4 regions of the Microbacterium sp. che218 genome follow, and region 2 is predicted to be linked to each of the others. Evidence: predicted binding sites of a transcription regulator. Region 2 holds the regulator's gene; each other region holds the start of a gene.
The links. Region 2 encodes HrcA, which represses chaperone genes, less so after heat shock. Its sites were predicted from a motif close to TTNGCACTCGNNNNNNNCGAGTGCNAA; they were not measured.

Region 1 (4,447 bases), 860 kb from region 2:
GCGGTGCGGCAGCCCGCGCACGCCGGTGCGGCGATCGTCCTCGAGGTCGCGCACGACGTTGGTGAGGTGCACGGCGGCGCCGAGCGCGGCTCCCGCGAGTGACGCCCATGGCGCAGCGAGCTCCGGGTCGGGGCCGGCGAGGGTCGCGAACGAGGGGAAGAGACCGAAGCTCAGCACGAACGGCACGATCGAGAACGGGGTCGACTTCACACCCGCGTTGTACGCCCAGGCCGAGGCGAGGGCGATCGCGTGCGCCGCGACGAGAGCAGCCCCCAGAGGCGCGGAGAGCAGCACGGCGAGCACGAGGGCTCCGACGGCTACGGCCAGGGCGCGCTCGGGCGTGAGCGCCCCGCCGGCGATGGGCTTGTCGGTGCGCCCGACCGCGGCATCGCGCGCGCCGTCGATCGCGTCGTTCGACAGCCCGACCGACACCTGCCCCGCGAACACCGCGACGACCAGCAGCACCAGGCGCCACGGCTCGAGCCCTGCGGCGACGCCCAGCGCGAGCGAGAGGACGGTCACGACGAGCGTGGGCCCGGGGTGGGTCGCGCCCCACAGGGCCCGCAGGGGCGACCTCGGAGTCGCGGCATCCGTCACACCTCCGACGCTACCCCGCGGTGGCGCGGGCCGGGACGTCAACCCCCGCGGCATCCGACCGGCTCCCGCCTACCGTCACGAGCGCCGGGGCAACCGCGTTCCGCCGAAGTCTCGAGGAGTCCCCGATGCCCCAGGTCGTCGTCGTCACCGGAGGGTCCCGCGGGATCGGCCGCGCCACCGCCCTGCGCTTCGCCCGGCCGGGTGCGCGCCTCGTGCTCGTGGCTCGAGACGAGGAGGCGCTCGCGTCGGCCGCGACGGATTGCCGTGCCCGCGGAGCCGAGGTGCAGACCGCGTCGATCGACCTCGCCCTCGCCGACGGACCGCAGCGCGCCGTCGACGTCGCCCTCCGACGGTTCGGGCGGATCGACGTCTGGGTGGCCTCGGCATCCGTCTTCTCGTACGGGTCGATCCAGGACACCCCCGATGCCGTGCGCGACCGGGTCATCGAGACCAACCTCACCGGCCACATGCGCGCGGCGCGGGCGGTCCTCCCGCACTTCCTCGCCCGCGGCACCGGAACGATCGTCTTCGTCGGCTCCCTGTATTCGCAGGTGGCCGGCCCGTACGTCTCGTCGTACGTCGCCGCGAAGCACGGACTGCTCGGATTCACGCGGTCGCTGCGGCAGGAGATGCTCGCGCATCGCGGCATCCGGGTGAAGATCGTGCTCCCGGCGAGCATCGACACGCCGATCTACCAGCGCGCCGCGAACGTCACCGGGCGCACGCCCTTCCCCCTGCCGCCGGTGGTGTCGGCCGACCGTGTCGCCCGGGCCGTCGTGCGGGTGACGCGCGGACCCCGACACGAGGTCGGGGTGGGAGCCGCGCAGTTCGTGACCCGCCCCCTGCAGTTCTTCGCTCCGCGCGTGTACGACCGGTTCATCCGCGTCCTGCAGCACGCGCTGGGGCTGCGGCGTCGCCCCGCCGCAGCGACCACCGGAGCCGTGCTCACCCCGCAGCACGACCCCGGCGCGGTGAGCGGGGGCTGGTCGCGCATCCCCCTGCGCCGCCCTCGCTGACCGGACCGAGAAGGACCCCGGATGCCAGGGCATCCGGGGTCCCGTGAACAGGTTCAGGCTGCCGTCTCGAAGCCCTCTCGCTGTGTGTTCTCATCGGCGACGCGGACGCCCCAGCGGTAGGCGAGCTTGCCGCCGAGCCAGCCCGAGACGCTCAGGCCCGCCGCGGCGATCGCGCTGAGGAGGAACGCCACCACCGGCACGCGCCCGAGGTCGAGCAGTCGCACGACCAGCCCGATCGAGAACAGGACCATCGCCGTGACGTTCAGCACGAGATGCGCGAGCGCCGTGCGGCGAGCAGGGGTGCCCTTCGGGATGCGTGACATGTCGAGCAGCCCGAGCACCGAGGCACCCACGGCTCCCCCGAGCCCGATGGCGATGAGCCAGCGCGAGCCCTGCGCGAACCCGCGCGGGTCGTCGGCGGCCAGACCGAGCAGGTCGAACACCAGGCTCGACGACCAGGCGCCGATGGGGATGGTCACCGCCACCGGGTGGAACGGGTGCCCGTACGGCCCCGCCACGATCGCGCGGGGCACCTTGGCCGCTCGCATCGCGGGGAAGCTCGCTCCGCTTCGCGACGCCGAGACCGTCGAGGGCCCCGGCGTCGCCGCATCCGTCCCACTCATTCCTTGTGCAGCGCGTCCTGCGCGCGCCCGGCGAGCTTCTCGACCGTGTTCGGCAGCTCGGTCGTGCCGTAGAAGCGCACATCGGGCTTCGTGGGCGGGGGCATGGGCACGCCCGCGGGAGGCTCGGGAAGGTAGGTGAAGACGCCCTCCTGGAGCGTGCGGGCGTAGACCGCGTCGGGCTTGTCGGGAGTGACGTAGTGCTGCAGTTCTTGCCGGTGGAAGTACATATCTCTCCTCACCGCGCCGGGGGGGGTGGTCGAGTGACCGGGTGGCGCGTGGGGCTACGAAACTTCGGGTTCCGCTGTTTGTGCGCGGGGGTTGTGAAGCGCCGCGACGTGGGTCACAATCGCGCGCCCGGGTCTTGGCACTCTCATGGGGTGAGTGCTAATCTGACCGCAGTTGAGCCGCGTGGACTCAACTTCACCGAACATCCGGGATGCCGAGTCCCGACCGATCGAAAAGGAGAACGACCATGGCCACCTACGACCCCTTCCGCGACCTCGACCGCCTCGCGTCGACGCTCCTCGACGCCCGCCGCGGCGGTGGTCCGCGACGGATGCCGATGGACCTCTACCGCGACGGCGACCACTACGTGCTCGCGGCGGACCTCCCCGGTGTCGACCCCGGCTCGGTCGACATCGACGTCGACGGTCAGCTGCTCACGATCCGCGCCGAGCGCACCCTCGGCTCGGGCGAGGGCGTCAAGTGGATCACGCGCGAGCGCGAGACGGCGTCGTTCGTCCGCCAGCTCAACCTCGGACAGGGCATCGACACCGACGGCATCAGCGCGTCGTACCGCAACGGCGTGCTGAGCGTGACGATCCCGGTCAGCGAGAAGGCGAAGCCCCGCCGCATCGCCGTCTCGACCGACGACCGCGACGGTGTCATCGAGGCGCACGAGAGCACGCCTCAGCTCATCGAGCAGTAACGGCGCACCGATCGAGGGGCGGTCCTGCGGGGCCGCCCCTTCCTCGCCTGCGCGCGACGACGGCGTCGCTTGTCAAGGGTCTGGCCTTCGCGCCCGTGCGATCGGAGAGTGCCGCAGTGCCCCGCCCGTCCGTCGCCGCGTGCGCGAGGGACACAGCGAAGCCCCGGGCGTCGCGAACGGGCCCGGGGCATTCAGAGGTGCGTCAGAGGTCTTCGGGGGCGAGATCGCCCTGGCCCTCTTCGCCGAGTTCGACCACACCCGGGTCCATGCCCTGCGAGTCGGTACCGGTGGACTCGGGGTGGATGTCCTCGAGCGGGATGTCGCTGTCGCCGGCCGGGATCTCGGCCGGGTCGGCACCGGTCGCGGTGGCCGGATTGATGTCGTCGGGGTCAGCGCCCTCGTCGAGCGCAGTCGTGGCGTCCCACTCCGCCTGCGCGGGGTCGAGGGAAGGGTCGGGCTCGATGGAGGTGTCGCCGTCGCGCAGCGGCTGGACGCCCGCCATGGCCGCGTCCGCGGGCGTGGGGTCGATCGATGCGTCGCTCATGGGAGGTCCTTTCGTCGCGGGTGTCGCGGAGATCCGCGACACCTTCATCCAACGCGGCGCCCTGTCGCACGCCGTGCCCCTTGACACGAGCACACCCCAGACGAGAACACGGATGCCGCGTCGACGCGCGGCGGGAGGAGTGAGATGGGTCAGGTCATGAGCGTGCGGTCGACGGGCATCGACGACGTCGACCGCGTGTGGCGACGATTCGTGCCCAGTGCGCGGCTGGAACGCGTCGACGATCGGCGCGTGTCGTTCTCGTGGGACTCGGTCGAGCTGCCCGGATTCTCGGTGGTGTCGTACGAGCTCGCGGCATCCGTCCACTCGTCGATCCGCATGGACGACCAGATCATGGCGTGCCGACTTGTGGGCGACGACGCCCGAGTCGACGCGGACGGGCGGGCCATCGACCCCCGCCGCCCCTGGCTCGGCGCCGACGGGCCCACCGAGGCCCACTGGTCGGGGTCGGCCCGCGTACGGGCTTTCCTCTTCGACCGGAGCGACGCCGAGCAGGTCGCCCGGGTGGCGTCGGGAGACGACCGGCTCGTGCTGCGACGCCTGTCTCCCTCGGCTCGCGACCGCGACGTCGCGATGCAGTGGGAGCGGAGCTTCGCGTACGTCTCGAGATCGCTGGCGGCCGTGCACGACGACCCCATCGTCGCGAGCGAGCTGCAGCGGCACGCTCTGATGGCGACCCTGAGCACCTTCCACACTCCCTACGTCGACGCGGTGCAACGCA
Region 2 (4,447 bases):
GGTGCGCCTCGGATCCGGTGAGCTCGACGGTGTCGCCGGGCTGGGCGCCACCCGCCTCGTCGGTGACGAAGTGCAGCGCCACGGTCAGTGCCGGAAGCGGTCGCGGAACTTGCTGAACATGCCCTGCTGGTGCTCGGCCAGGCGCGGCTTGGGAGCCTTGGTGCGCTTGGCGAACTCCTCGATGAGGGCGCGATCGCGGTTGTCGAGGCGCGTGGGCGTCACCACGTGCACGCCGACCTTGAGGTCGCCGCGCTGGGTGCCGCGCAGCGGGGTGATTCCGCGGCCCTTGATGGTCAGCACGTCGCCCGACTGCACGCCGGGGCGCACTTCGAGGTCGACGCTTCCGTCGAGGGACTCGATCGTCGCGTTGGCTCCGAGGATGGCATCCGGCATCGACACCTCGAGGGTTGCGACGAGGTCGTCGCCCTCGCGGCTGAACGCCTCGTGAGCCTCGACGGTGATCTCGAGGTACAGGTCGCCGTTGGGTCCGCCCGCGGGGCCGACCTCACCCGAACCGGGCAGCTGCAAACGCAGGCCCGACTCGACGCCGGCGGGGATGTCGACGGAGACCGTGCGGCGCGCGCGCACGCGGCCCTGGCCCTGGCACGTTCCGCAGGGGTACGGGATCGTCGTGCCGTGGCCCTGGCACACGGTGCAGGGGGCGCTGGTGACGACGTTGCCGAGCAAGCTGCGCACGGTGCGCTGCACGTGACCCGAGCCGTGGCAGATGTCGCAGGTGACCTCGCTCGTGCCGGGCTGCGTGCACGCGCCCTTGCAGGTCTCGCACAGCACCGCCGTGTCGACCTCGAGGTCGCGGTGGGCGCCGAAGACGACGTCGCCGAGCTGCAGCGTGACGCGCACGAGGGCGTCCTGCCCGCGCTCGCGGCGCGAGCGCGGACGCGGACCGCGACCACCGCCGCCCGCTTGCGCGCCGCCGAAGAACGTCTCGAAGATGTCGCTGAAGCCGCCGAAGCCGGCCGCTCCCCCGCCACCGAACGGGCTCTGGTCGCCGCCCATGTCGTAGCGGCGGCGCTGCTCGGGGTCGCTCAGCACGTCGTAAGCGTGCGTGACGAGCTTGAAGCGCTCGGAGGCGTCTTCTCCCGGGTTGACGTCGGGGTGCAACTGGCGCGCCAGACGGCGGTACGCCTTCTTGATGTCTTCGGGGCTGGCGTCGCGTTCGACACCCAGGACCTCGTAGTGGTCAGCCACAATCGCCTTCCTGCCCGCTCGCGCGGGGTCGTTCTCTTTGGGGTGCTCGATCTCTCGAAAGTCAACGAGAGGTGTCGTCGTCTTCGAGCACCCGGGTCAGATAGTGCGCGACGGCACGGACCGCCGCGAGGTTCGAGGAGTAGTCCATGCGCATGGGACCCAGGAGTCCGACGCGCGCTCCGCCGGAGGAGCCGTCGTAGCGGCTGGCGAGCACCGAGGCCTCGACGAGGCCGAACGGCTCGTTCTCCCGCCCGATGCTGGCCGACAGGCCCTGCTCGTCGGCGACCATCTCGCTCATGAGGCGCAGCAGCGTCACCTGCTCTTCGATGGCCTCGAGCAGCGGGTAGATGCTGCCGCGGAAGTCCTGCTCGCGCTTGGCGAGCGTCGCGGCACCGGCCATGACGAGGCGATCCTGCCGGAACTCCTCGAGTTCTTCGCCGACCACGCGCAGCACGGCGTCGGCGAGTGCGTCGACGACGACCCCGGGGCGGGGGCCGTCGGCCAGGGCCGCGGCCACCCGCTGGGAGCTGTCGGCGACGCTGCGGCCGACCAGCAGACCGCTCACGCGGGCCCGCAGCTGGGTGACGTCGGCTTCGCTCGGCTCGACCGGCACGAACGAGATGCGCTGCGAGACCCGGCCGGTGTCGGTCACGAGGATCACCAGCACGCGGGGTCCGCCGAGGGCGACGAGCTCGACGTGCGAGACGTTCGCCCGCGCGAACGAGGGGTACTGCACAATGGCGACCTGACCGGTCAGCTGGGTGAGTGCGCGCACCGTGCGGGCGAGGAGGTCGTCGAGGTCGCCGGCCTCGTCGAGGAACGACGTGATGGCGCTGCGCTGTGCGCCCGAGAGCGGACGGAGCTCGGCGAGGTGGTCGACGAACACGCGGTAGCCCTTGTCGGTGGGCACGCGCCCCGACGAGGTGTGCGGGGCGACGATGAGGTCTTCGTCTTCGAGCAGAGCCATGTCGTTGCGGATTGTCGCGGCCGACACCCCGAAGGCGTGGCGCTCGACGATGGCCTTGCTGCCGACCGGCTCACGCGTGTCGACGTAGTCCTGCACGATCGCGCGGAGCACCTGAAGGCCACGTTCCGACACCATGCGATGCTCCTCCCGTCTGGCACTCGCGTCTCTTGAGTGCCAATTCTACGGGATAGCCCCGACACTGCGCCGGGCGGCTCGCGGAGGCCGCCGCGGGTGACGCCCGCGCGGCACTCAGACCGTGAGCGCCCGCACCACGGCGTCGGCGAGCAGCCGACCGCGCCGGGTCAGCACGATGCGCCCGCGCACGGCATCCGCCCCCTCGATCAACCCATCGGCGATGAGCGCGGCGACGTTCTTGCGACCCTCGCCGAGGATCTCCGACACGGCCAGTCCCTCGCGGATGCGACTGCGCAGCAGCACCGACTCCAGCCGACGCGCGGTCTCGTCGGGGCGCTCGCGAGCAGCCGCGGGCGACTCGACGGCGGCGAGGCGCTGGGCGTAGGCCGCGGGGTGCTTGACGTTCCACCAGCGCAGCCCCGCGACGTGGCTGTGCGCGCCCGGCCCGAAGCCCCACCAGTCGGTCCCCCGCCAGTACGCGAGGTTGTGACGCGAGCGGTGCTCGACGCCGCGCGACCAGTTCGACACCTCGTACCAGTCGTAGCCGGCGGCGGCGAGCAGGTCGTCGGCGAGCTCGTACATGTCGGCCTGCAGGTCGTCGTCGGGCATGGCGACCACACCGGAGCGAATCTGGCGCGCGAGCTTGGTGCCGTCTTCGACGATCAGCGCGTAGGCCGAGATGTGGTCGGGCTCGAGGGCCGTGGCCGCCTCGAGAGAGGCGCGCCAGTCGTCGAGCGACTCCCCCGGCGCGCCGTAGATGAGGTCGAGCGAGACGTCGAGACCCGCGCGTCGGGCCGCGGCGACGGCCGTCGCCACGTTGGCGGGATCGTGCGTGCGGTCGAGGGCGGCGAGCACGTGCGGCCGGGCCGACTGCATGCCGATCGACAGGCGGTTCACGCCGGCGTCGGCGAGGGTGCGCGCCATGGCGTCGTCGACCGTGTCGGGGTTGGCCTCGACCGTGACCTCGGCGTCGTCGCGGATGCCGAACTCCCCGCGCACCGCGTCGAGCATGCGCGCCAGATCCCCCGGCGGCAGCAGGGTGGGCGTGCCTCCACCGAAGAAGACGGTGGATGCCGAGCGGCGCCCGCCCGCGGCATCCATCACTGCCCCCGCCAGACGCACCTCGGCGTTCAGCGTGTCGGCGAAGTCGTCTTGCCGGGCGCCGCGCAGCTCGCTGGCGGTGTAGGTGTTGAAGTCGCAGTACCCGCACCGCACGCGGCAGAACGGCACGTGCAGGTAGACGCCGAAGTCGGCGGCGGGGTCGATCTCGAGGTCGGCGGGCAGGCGTCCGTCGGCGGGGGCCGGGTCTCCGAGCGGGAGCGGACCGCCCATCAGGACGAGTACAGCGGCGAGATCGCCCGCAGGTAGCGAGCGAACAGCGCCTTGCGCCGACGGCGCACGCGGCTCGTGAACAGCCGGTACGACGGAGCCGTGGGTCGGTCGAAGGCGCGCACGACGAACCACACCTCGTCGTTGTCGCGCCACTCGACCGCGAACAGCTCCTCGCCGCTGACGATCGAGTGCCCGACGGTGCCGAGGATGAAGCCGACGCGACGGGGCTCCTCGAAGACCGAGATCACGCGCAGCTCGGCGTCGGCGCGGTGACCGTCGACCTTGCCGTGCAGACGGACTCCGGCGCCGGGGCTGACGAACGGCGTGCCGTCGGCGGCGAAGCGCTGCTCGGCCTCGAGGCTCGAGGGGGCCACGGGGGCACCGTCGGCGTCGAAGCCCACGCCCGAGTACCCCGCGTTGGCGGCGGGGCGCACGTCGGTGATGCTCAGTTCTCCGGTGCGCAGCGGCGCCCACGACAGCAGCAGCTCGCCGGCCGCGGCGAAGCGCTCTTCGCCGCTGCCGATGCGCCACGAGTCTTCGGCCGGCACGGAGTGCTCGGGCGGGTACTGCATGAGGTCGTGCGCCTGGGTGGCGCCGACGGCTGCGTAGTCGACCGTGTCATCGGTGAAACTCTGCCTGCGCATGGCTCACCCCTCTCGGTGTGGTGCGTTACTTCTTGGTCTCGACGTCGCCCGACAGGGCGGCGATGAACGCCTCCTGCGGCACCTCGACACGGCCCACCATCTTCATGCGCTTCTTGCCCTCTTTCTGCTTTTCGAGGAGCTTGCGCTTTCGGGTGATGTC
Region 3 (4,447 bases), 1.1 Mb from region 2:
ACTCGACGCTCCCGGTGACCGAGATCCAGGTCGACGAAGATCCGGATGCCGTGGCTCCGATGGTCCCCTCGGGCAGTGCCCCGTGAGCGAACCCACACCGCCCACACGACGCGCCCGCAAGGACGCGCCGCCCGTGCCCTCTCTCGACCCGTCGGACGCCGCCCGTCTCGCCGCGCAGGCGTCGAGGTCTGCTGCCGCCCCGGCGGGCGACGACCCCGAGCGACTGCCGACCGCCCAACTCGAGATGGCCGCTTTCGGCGATCACCTGATCCCGTACGTGCCGCCCGCGCCGCCGACCCCTCGGTCGCTCGCGCCGGGGGCGCTCGCAGCGGCGATCCTCGCGCTCGTCGCCTCGTTCTTCACCGGCTGGCTGCTGCCGCTGGGTGCCGTCGCGGTGATCCTGTCGATCGTCTCCCTGCGTCGGCCCCACGACAGCACCCGGGTGGGGGTCTGGTCGCTGTGCCTCTCGCTGCTGTCGATCGTGTTCAGCGCCGGATGGCTGATCTGGGGCTTCTCGCAGCTCGCCGTGGTCTGACGCTCCCCAGCGGGTCCGAGGTCACACCCGGTCGGCCAGCAGGGCGAGGCGCTTCGAACCCACGCGGGTGAGGATCAGCGTCGCCGACTCGTCTCCACGCAGCGACAGCTTCTTGCGCAGCACCGCGGGGTCGACGTCGACGCCGCGCTTCTTGATCTCGAGGGTGCCGATGCCCCGCGAGCGAAGCGCCTGCGCGAGCTTCTTGGGGTCGGCCGGCAGCTGCTCCCGCACGCGGAACGACGACACGAACGGACTCGTCAGCGCTGCATCGGAGGTGAGATAGGCGATGCCGGGCGCTAGCATGCCGGCATCCAGCGCTCGGGCGACCTCGCCGATGAGACGCGCGCGGATGACGGCGCCGTCGGGTTCGTGCACGAAGGCACCGAGCTCGCGAACCTCGACGTCGGGACTGTCGGCGGGCGCCGTGAGCTCCCACGCGTCGTTCCCGCGCACGACGAGGGCGGCGCGCCGGACGCCTTCTCGGGCGAGGGAGCCCGACCAGAGCACGAGCTCGATCGTCGAGCCATCGGCGCTGATCCACTGCGCCTCGAGGTCGTCGGGGATCTGGGCGCGGTCGAAGCCGGGCCCGAGCTTCACTCCGCCCGGCTTCGCCTTCAGCAGCTCGAACACCCACTCGAGAGAGGGCGACCACTCGGCGGCCGACACCTGCCGCGTCTCGGAATGCCCCGCCGTGCGTCGCGCGGGGTCGAGCCACACGGCATCCGTCCCGTTGAGGTCGACGTCTTCGGCGCGCGCGTGGGTGACAGAGGCCGCATCGCCGAACGGCGCGAGGTTGTACGCCGCGATGGCCGCGGTGACCTCGTCGGCGTCGACGGCGTGCACGCGGATGCCGATACCCGCCATCCCGAGGGCGTCGCCGCCGATCCCGCAGCCGAGATCGGCCACGCGCGCCACCCCCGCGGCACGGAACCGGCCGGCGTGACGGGCCGCGATCGACAGGCGCGTCGCCTGCTCGAGGCCTGCGCGGGTGAAGAGCATGCGTTCGGCGAACGGGCCGAACTTCGTCGCCGCCTTGACCCGCAGCCGCGCCTGCCCGACCACCGCCGAGACGAGGTCGTGGGAGTGGCCCGCTGCGCGCAGGCGCGACACCGCGCGGGCGGCGTCGTCGGTCGAGGCGATCGGTCCGGTCGCGTCGAGGAGGCGCAAGCCCTCGGGCGTGAGCAGGGCGGTCAGCTCGCTGGTGTCCACCGATTCAGCCTAGGCGGGCGGCCGTGTTGGCACTCGCGTTGCGTGAGTGCCAGCGCTTCTCTACACTCGGATTAGCACTCTCCCCGCGTGAGTGCTGACAAGTCTTCTGTAACGAGAAAGAAGAGGTAGACCGTGTCGGTTTCCATCAAGCCGCTCGAGGACCGCATCGTCATCAAGCAGGTCGAGGCTGAGCAGACCACCGCGAGTGGTCTCGTCATCCCCGACACCGCCAAGGAGAAGCCGCAGGAGGGCGAAGTCGTCGCCGTCGGCCCCGGCCGCATCGACGACAACGGCAACCGTGTCCCCCTCGACGTCGCCGTCGGCGACCGCGTGCTTTACAGCAAGTACGGCGGCACCGAGGTCAAGTTCGGCGCCGAAGAGTACCTCGTGCTCTCGGCTCGCGACGTGCTGGCGGTCGTCGTCCGCTGATCGAGTGAGATCCTCCGAAGACCCCGGATGCCACGGCATCCGGGGTCTTCGTCGTCTCCGGGATTGGCCGGGGCCTCTGGCAGGAAAGAGTGCACCGGCGTCACTCGGCCTCTCCTCGCTCCGCGTAGGCTGAATCGGTGACCCCCGCCGCCCCCGCACCCACCGGCGGGAGCAACCGCGGAGTGCTCTACGCCTTCTCCGCCTATCTGCTCTGGGGCGTCCTGCCCATCTACTTCCTGCAGCTCGCTCCCACCGGCCCGTTCGAGGTCGTCGCGTGGCGGATCATCCTGGCGTTCGTGTTCTGCCTCCTGCTGCTCACGGTGCTGCGCACCTGGAAGTCGTTCCTCGCGATCGTGCGCCAGCCGCGGCTGATGGCCCTCACCGCGCTCGCCGGCGTGCTCATCTACGTCAACTGGCAGACGTATCTGTTCGGGGCGCTGACCGGGCACGTGATCGAGACGAGCCTCGGCTACTTCATCAACCCGATCGTCACCGTGCTGCTGGGGGTCATCGTGCTGCGCGAGCGGCTGCGCGTGATCCCGTGGATCGCGATCGGTCTGGCCGTCGTCGCCGTCGCGGTGATCGTCATCGGCTACGGCGCCTTCCCGTGGATCGCCCTGACGCTGGCGTTCTCGTTCGGTTTCTACGGTCTGGTGAAGAAGCAGATCGGACCGGCGGTCGATGCCGTCAGCGGGCTGACCCTCGAGTCGATGTGGCTGTTGCCGGTCGCCGTGATCCAACTGTTCTTCGTGGCGAACCTCACGGGCATCACCCTCGGGACCGCGGGCGTGCTGCATACCGTGCTGCTGCTGCTCGCCGGCGCCGTCACCGCCGTCCCCCTGCTGCTGTTCGCCTCGGGCGCGCGGCGCGTGCCGCTGACGGTGATCGGGCTGCTGCAGTTCGTGGCTCCCATCATCCAGTTCGCGATCGGGGTGTGGGTCCTGGGCGAGCCGATGACCATCGAGAGGTGGATCGGCTTCGCCCTCGTGTGGATCGCCCTGGCGATGCTCAGCGTCGACTCCGTCATCGCGTCGCGGCGCAACCGCCGTGTGGTCGCCGACGTCGTCGAACCCGTCTGAGCGCACCGCGTCCCCCGTTCGGTCTACAGACGCCGGCGGCGGAGGTCTGCCAGAGTGTGAGCACCTTGCGGGATGGCGCTTCTCGAATCGGCTCCTTCTTCGTAATCGGTCCCGCCGGGTAGGTGCGATGAGGGGCTCCGTCAACGCGCGATGCCAACCGTTATGCGGCCGTGACCGCTTTGACCCACATCGTTAACGAACGGCAACACGCGGAAAATGCGCGGCCGATTAGGTTTGGGGACACCAGGCGGCCCAAAGGGTCGCCGAACGTTCATTCACAGCAAGGAGCCCTATGAACGTCTTCACGCGTACGCGCACCGCGAAGGTCCTCGGCGGTATCGCCCTGGTCGGCGCCAGCGCGCTCGTCCTCGCCGGATGCTCTGGTGGCGGCGGCAGCGAAGCCGCAGCGCCCAGCGCATCGTCCGGCGGCGGGGCAACCTCGACCGCCGACGGCACGTTCCACGTCGGCACGATCCTGCCCGCCACGGGCAACCTCGCCTTCCTCGGCCCGCCCGAGGTCGCGGGTGTCAAGCTCGCCATCAAGGACATCGAGGCCACCGGCGGCGACTTCCCCTTCAAGACCGAGCTGACCGAGCGTGACTCGGGTGACACCACCACCGACATCGCCACGCAGTCGGCCACCGAGCTCGTCGACGCGGGCGCCGATGTCGTCATCGGTGCAGCTTCGTCGGGTGTGTCCTTCACCTTCGTCGACCAGCTGGTCAACGCGGGTGTCGTGCAGATCTCGCCGGCCAACACCTCGCCCGACTTCACCACCTACGCCGACGACGGGTACTACTGGCGCACCGCGCCGTCCGACGTGCTGCAGGGTCGTGTGCTCGGAAACCTGATGACCGGAGACGGTGCCGCCAACATCGGCATCATCTACATCAACGACCCGTACGGCATCGGCCTGAAGGACAACGCGACCAAGGCCGTCGAGGCCGCCGGTGGCGAGGTCTCGGTCGCCGTTCCCTACAACCCGGGTGACACCGTGTTCACCTCGCAGGTCGACCAGCTGCTCGCGGCCAAGCCCGACGCCGTCGCGGTCATCGCCTTCGAGGAGACCTCGTCGATCATCCCGCAGCTCGTCAGCACGCAGGGCTACCCGGCGTCGAAGGTCTACTTCGTCGACGGCAACCTGTCGAACTCGTACGAGTTCCCCGCTGGCACGCTGCAGGGCGCCAAGGGCACG
Region 4 (4,447 bases), 680 kb from region 2:
GCAGCTCACCGGTCCAGGCGCGCTCGGTGCCCGCCTGGCGCAGCACGGCGTACTGCTCGGGGCTCAGCTCGGCGCGCCACTGGTCGTCGGACTTGTCGACGGCGTAGGTCATGGGGTTCTCTCCTTCGTCTCCTCCATTCTCCCCTGGGCGCGGGCGATCGGGTCGAGCTGGGATGATCGGGGAGTGGATCCGGATGCCGTGACGACGACCGTCGCCCGCTACGGGCGCTTCGCCCGAGACGAGGCCCCCGGCCGCTCGGCGGTCTACGAGGCATGGGCGCGGCGGGTCGTCGACGACCCCGCGGTCGCGTCCGCCCTCGCGCGCATCCCCGAGACGCGCCGGCAGCCGCCTCTCGTGTTCGCCGTGCTGCGTCTTCTCGGAGCACCCCTCGACGACGTCGACGCGTGGGCGCGGTGGGTCGTCGCGAATGCCGACGAGGTGGCGGCCGAATGCGCGCGCCGCAGCGTGCAGACGAACGAGCCGCTGCGGTGCGCTGCTCTGCTTCCCGCGCTCTCGCTCATCGACGGACCCATCGCGCTGCTCGAGGTGGGGGCGAGCGCGGGTCTGTGCCTCTACCCCGACCGCTACGCGTACCGCTACCTCCGGGGTTCCGAGACGATCGCGCTGGATCCGACCGATGGTGCGGGCGCCGTCACGCTCGAGAGCGAGCTGACGGGCTCGCCCGAGCTCCGGATGCCGCAGATCGTGTGGCGCGCGGGCATCGACCTGAACACCCTCGACGCGCGCGACGACGGCGACCGCGCCTGGCTGACCGGCCTCGTGTGGCCGGGGGAGGAGGGGCGTCGAGAGCGCATCGCGGGAGCGCTGGACATCGCCGCGGCCGACCCGCCCCTGCTCGTCGCCGGCGACGGCGCCGCGGCGCTGCCCGCGCTCGCCGCTCGGGCTCCGCGCGATGCGACGCTCGTCGTGACGACGCCGGGGGTGCTCGCCCACGTGCCGCGTGCGCATCGAGGCGATGTGATCGCCGCGGCCCGCGCCGCCGGGCGGTGGATCACCCTCGACGCCCCGGGCCTTCACGATGCGTGGTCGCAGCCCCCGCGTGTCACCCGCGGCGGCTTCGCCCTCGCCCTCGACGGCGACGTCGTCGCGGAAGTCGATCCGCTCGGGGCGTGGGTGGCGTGGCATCCGGGATCGCAGGCGGCCCCGCAGTAGCGTCGAGGTGTGCCTCTGACCGACCGTGATCTCGCGTTCCTCGCCTTCGAGGGTGAGTGGAAACGCCACGCGGGTGCGAAAGAGGAGGCGATCCGCGCCGAGTTCGACCTGACGCCCGCGCGGTACTACCAACTGCTCGGTCGTCTCATCGACACCCCCGAGGCCCTCGCCAACGACCCGATGCTGGTGCGTCGTCTGCGCCGCCGTCGCGACGAGGCCGCGGAGCGCCATCGGGCGCGCCTCGGGCGTACAGCGTCTCGCTGAGAAGACCCGAAAACTCCGACCGGTAGCATCGTCGAATGGCCAGATCGACCTTCCCGCGGGATCGCTTCGACGACCTGCCGGACGCCTCCGGCCGCGTCGGGGCGCACCGCGCCGAGAGCCCGCGTTCGCGCGGCTGGATCGTGTTCCTGTGGGCGGCCATCGCCACCCTCGTGCTGATCATCGCGGGCGTCTTCGGCACCCTCGTGCTCTCGGGGCGACTGTCGTTCGGCGACGCCGACGCGCCCGCGCCCGTCATCTCCGCCGAGCCCACCACGCCGTCGGTGGTCGACACGTCGTACACGGTCGTCGTGCTCAACGGCACCCCGCAGGACGGGCTGGCCGCGTCGCTGCGCGAGCAGATCGTCGCCGCCGGGTGGTCGAGCGACGACGTCGAGACGGGCAACTCCGACACCACCGACTTCGCCACCACGACCGTCTACTACAAGGGCGAGGGCGACGCCGCCGCGGCGGAGGGGCTCGCGCAGACCATCGGCGGCGCGCAGACCGCCCTGAGCGACTTCCTCCAGCCGGCCGACGACCCCGGCACCCCCGACGACGAGAGCGCGGCCAAGCGGCTCATCGTCGTGATCGGCCTCGACCGGGCCGGCGGTGCCACGCCCGCACCCACGGGCTGATCCCTGCGACCGAGCCCCCGGGAGCCGCGTGTTTCCGCGGCGTAACAACTTGGGGGCACGCGCGTCAACAATGCCCGCGAACCCCCTCGCGGCGGCATCCGGCGTGCTTACGATGACCTCGTCGTACAGCAACAGGAGATTCGCATGACCCAGGGCACTGTCAAATGGTTCAACGCCGAGAAGGGCTTCGGCTTCATCACCGTCGCTGACGGGCAGGACGTCTTCGTCCACTACTCGAGCATCGAGATGTCGGGCTTCCGCGTCCTCGAGGAAGGACAGGCCGTCGAGTTCACCGTCGGCAACGGGCAGAAGGGCCCGCAGGCGGAGTCGGTGCGCCTGGCCTGACCGCTGCATCGAACGCCGTGGCATCCGCACTCCGGATGCCACGGCGTTCGTCGTTCCACGAGGGTCCGGTGGCTTGCACTCCCCAGGGGCGAGTGCCAGAATGAGTTAGCACTCGCATTCGTCGAGTGCCAAATTTGGAAGTCACCCGTCCGGGAGGGACGACACACTTATGGCAAAGATCATCGCTTTCGACGAAGAGGCCCGACGCGGTCTCGAGCGCGGCCTCAACACGCTGGCCGACGCCGTCAAGGTGACCCTGGGCCCCCGCGGTCGCAACGTCGTGCTCGAGAAGAAGTGGGGCGCCCCCACGATCACGAACGACGGTGTCTCGATCGCCAAGGAGATCGAGCTCGACGACCCGTACGAGAAGATCGGCGCCGAGCTGGTCAAGGAGGTCGCCAAGAAGACCGACGACGTCGCGGGTGACGGCACCACCACCGCCACCGTTCTCGCCCAGGCGCTCGTGCGCGAGGGCCTGCGCAACGTCGCGGCCGGCGCCGACCCCATCTCGCTCAAGAAGGGCATCGAGAAGGCCGTCAAGGCCGTCACCGACGAGCTGCTCGCCTCCGCCAAGGAGGTCGAGTCCAAGGAGCAGATCGCCGCCACCGCGTCGATCTCCGCCGCCGACCCCGCGATCGGCGAGCTCATCGCCGAGGCCATCGACAAGGTGGGCAAGGAAGGCGTCGTCACCGTCGAGGAGTCGAACACCTTCGGCACCGAGCTCGAGCTCACCGAGGGCATGCGCTTCGACAAGGGGTACATCAACCCCTACTTCGTCACCGACCCCGAGCGTCAGGAAGCGGTCTTCGAGGACCCGTACATCCTGATCGCCAACCAGAAGATCTCCAACATCAAGGACCTTCTGCCGATCGTCGACAAGGTGATCCAGGAGGGCAAGGAGCTCCTCATCATCGCCGAGGACGTCGAGGGCGAAGCCCTCGCGACGCTCGTGCTCAACAAGATCCGCGGCATCTTCAAGTCGGTCGCCGTCAAGGCTCCCGGCTTCGGCGACCGTCGCAAGGCGCAGCTGCAGGACATCGCGATCCTCACGGGCGGCCAGGTCATCACCGAAGAGGTGGGCCTCAAGCTCGAGAACGCGACCGTCGACCTGCTCGGCCGTGCCCGCAAGGTCATCATCACCAAGGACGAGACCACGATCGTCGAGGGTGCCGGTGAGTCGGAGCTGATCGAGGGTCGCGTGACCCAGATCCGCCGCGAGATCGAGAACACCGACAGCGACTACGACCGCGAGAAGCTCCAGGAGCGCCTCGCGAAGCTCGCCGGTGGCGTCGCCGTCATCAAGGCCGGAGCCGCGACCGAGGTCGAGCTCAAGGAGCGCAAGCACCGCATCGAAGACGCCGTGCGCAACGCCAAGGCCGCTGTGGAAGAGGGTGTCGTCGCCGGTGGTGGCGTCGCGCTCATCCAGGCCGGCAAGAACGCCCTCGGCAACCTGAACCTCGTCGGTGACGAGGCTACGGGTGCCAACATCGTTCGCGTCGCCATCGAGGCCCCGCTCAAGCAGATCGCGCTCAACGCCGGTCTCGAGCCCGGTGTCGTGGCGAACAAGGTCGCCGAGCTCCCCGTGGGCCACGGCCTCAACGCCGCGACCGGTGAGTACGGTGACCTGTTCGCACAGGGCATCATCGACCCGGCCAAGGTGACCCGCTCGGCTCTGCAGAACGCCGCGTCGATCGCAGGTCTGTTCCTCACGACCGAGGTCGTCGTCGCCGACAAGCCCGAGAAGGTCGCCGCTCCCGCGGGCGACCCGACCGGTGGCATGGACTTCTGATCCACGCCTAGGCATCGCACAGAAGGCCCCCTCCTCCGGGAGGGGGCCTTCTCGCGTATCCGGACGACTGCGTCCTCACCGGCCGCGCTCCGGGGCGCGGCGGACCCGTAAGGCCGGTACCGCGGTCCCACGCGCGATCGGCGGGGCGACCGCGGGGGATCGTCCTCGCGGTGCGAGGCGGCTCAGGCCTCGTCGACCTCGGGGCGGTAGGCCTCGGGGAGACGCTCGAGAGGCTGCGTC

Region 1: a site for HrcA is predicted at 2,598-2,624, ahead of ABXS86_RS15005 (Hsp20/alpha crystallin family protein). Genes of this name have one in related genera too.
Region 3: a site for HrcA is predicted at 1,771-1,797, ahead of groES (co-chaperone GroES). Genes of this name have one in related genera too.
Region 4: a site for HrcA is predicted at 2,524-2,550, ahead of groL (chaperonin GroEL). Genes of this name have one in related genera too.

Annotation. Positions count from the first base shown of each region.
Region 1 covers NZ_AP031501.1:3,181,189-3,185,635, reverse strand. The annotation lists gene ABXS86_RS15025 (UbiA family prenyltransferase) at 1-597, opposite strand, end outside; gene ABXS86_RS15020 (SDR family NAD(P)-dependent oxidoreductase) at 723-1,613, shown strand; gene ABXS86_RS15015 (DUF2231 domain-containing protein) at 1,667-2,161, opposite strand; partial or broken gene ABXS86_RS15010 (manganese catalase family protein) at 2,233-2,385, opposite strand; gene ABXS86_RS15005 (Hsp20/alpha crystallin family protein) at 2,709-3,164, shown strand; gene ABXS86_RS15000 (sugar ABC transporter ATPase) at 3,367-3,708, opposite strand; gene ABXS86_RS14995 (helix-turn-helix transcriptional regulator) at 3,865-4,447, shown strand, end outside.
Region 2 covers NZ_AP031501.1:451,761-456,207, reverse strand. The annotation lists gene ABXS86_RS02170 (16S rRNA (uracil(1498)-N(3))-methyltransferase) at 1-82, opposite strand, end outside; gene dnaJ (molecular chaperone DnaJ) at 85-1,209, opposite strand; gene hrcA (heat-inducible transcriptional repressor HrcA) at 1,271-2,311, opposite strand; gene hemW (radical SAM family heme chaperone HemW) at 2,426-3,643, opposite strand; gene ABXS86_RS02150 (DUF1990 family protein) at 3,643-4,287, opposite strand; gene lepA (translation elongation factor 4) at 4,313-4,447, opposite strand, start outside.
Region 3 covers NZ_AP031501.1:1,580,427-1,584,873, reverse strand. The annotation lists gene tsaD (tRNA (adenosine(37)-N6)-threonylcarbamoyltransferase complex transferase subunit TsaD) at 1-86, shown strand, start outside; gene ABXS86_RS07410 (hypothetical protein) at 134-535, shown strand; gene ABXS86_RS07405 (class I SAM-dependent methyltransferase) at 557-1,744, opposite strand; gene groES (co-chaperone GroES) at 1,877-2,173, shown strand; gene rarD (EamA family transporter RarD) at 2,311-3,252, shown strand; gene ABXS86_RS07390 (ABC transporter substrate-binding protein) at 3,545-4,447, shown strand, end outside.
Region 4 covers NZ_AP031501.1:3,364,562-3,369,008, forward strand. The annotation lists gene msrB (peptide-methionine (R)-S-oxide reductase MsrB) at 1-112, opposite strand, end outside; gene ABXS86_RS15880 (DUF2332 domain-containing protein) at 185-1,174, shown strand; gene ABXS86_RS15885 (DUF3263 domain-containing protein) at 1,184-1,438, shown strand; gene ABXS86_RS15890 (LytR C-terminal domain-containing protein) at 1,474-2,073, shown strand; gene ABXS86_RS15895 (cold-shock protein) at 2,218-2,418, shown strand; gene groL (chaperonin GroEL) at 2,588-4,207, shown strand; gene ABXS86_RS15905 (sensor histidine kinase) at 4,390-4,447, opposite strand, start outside.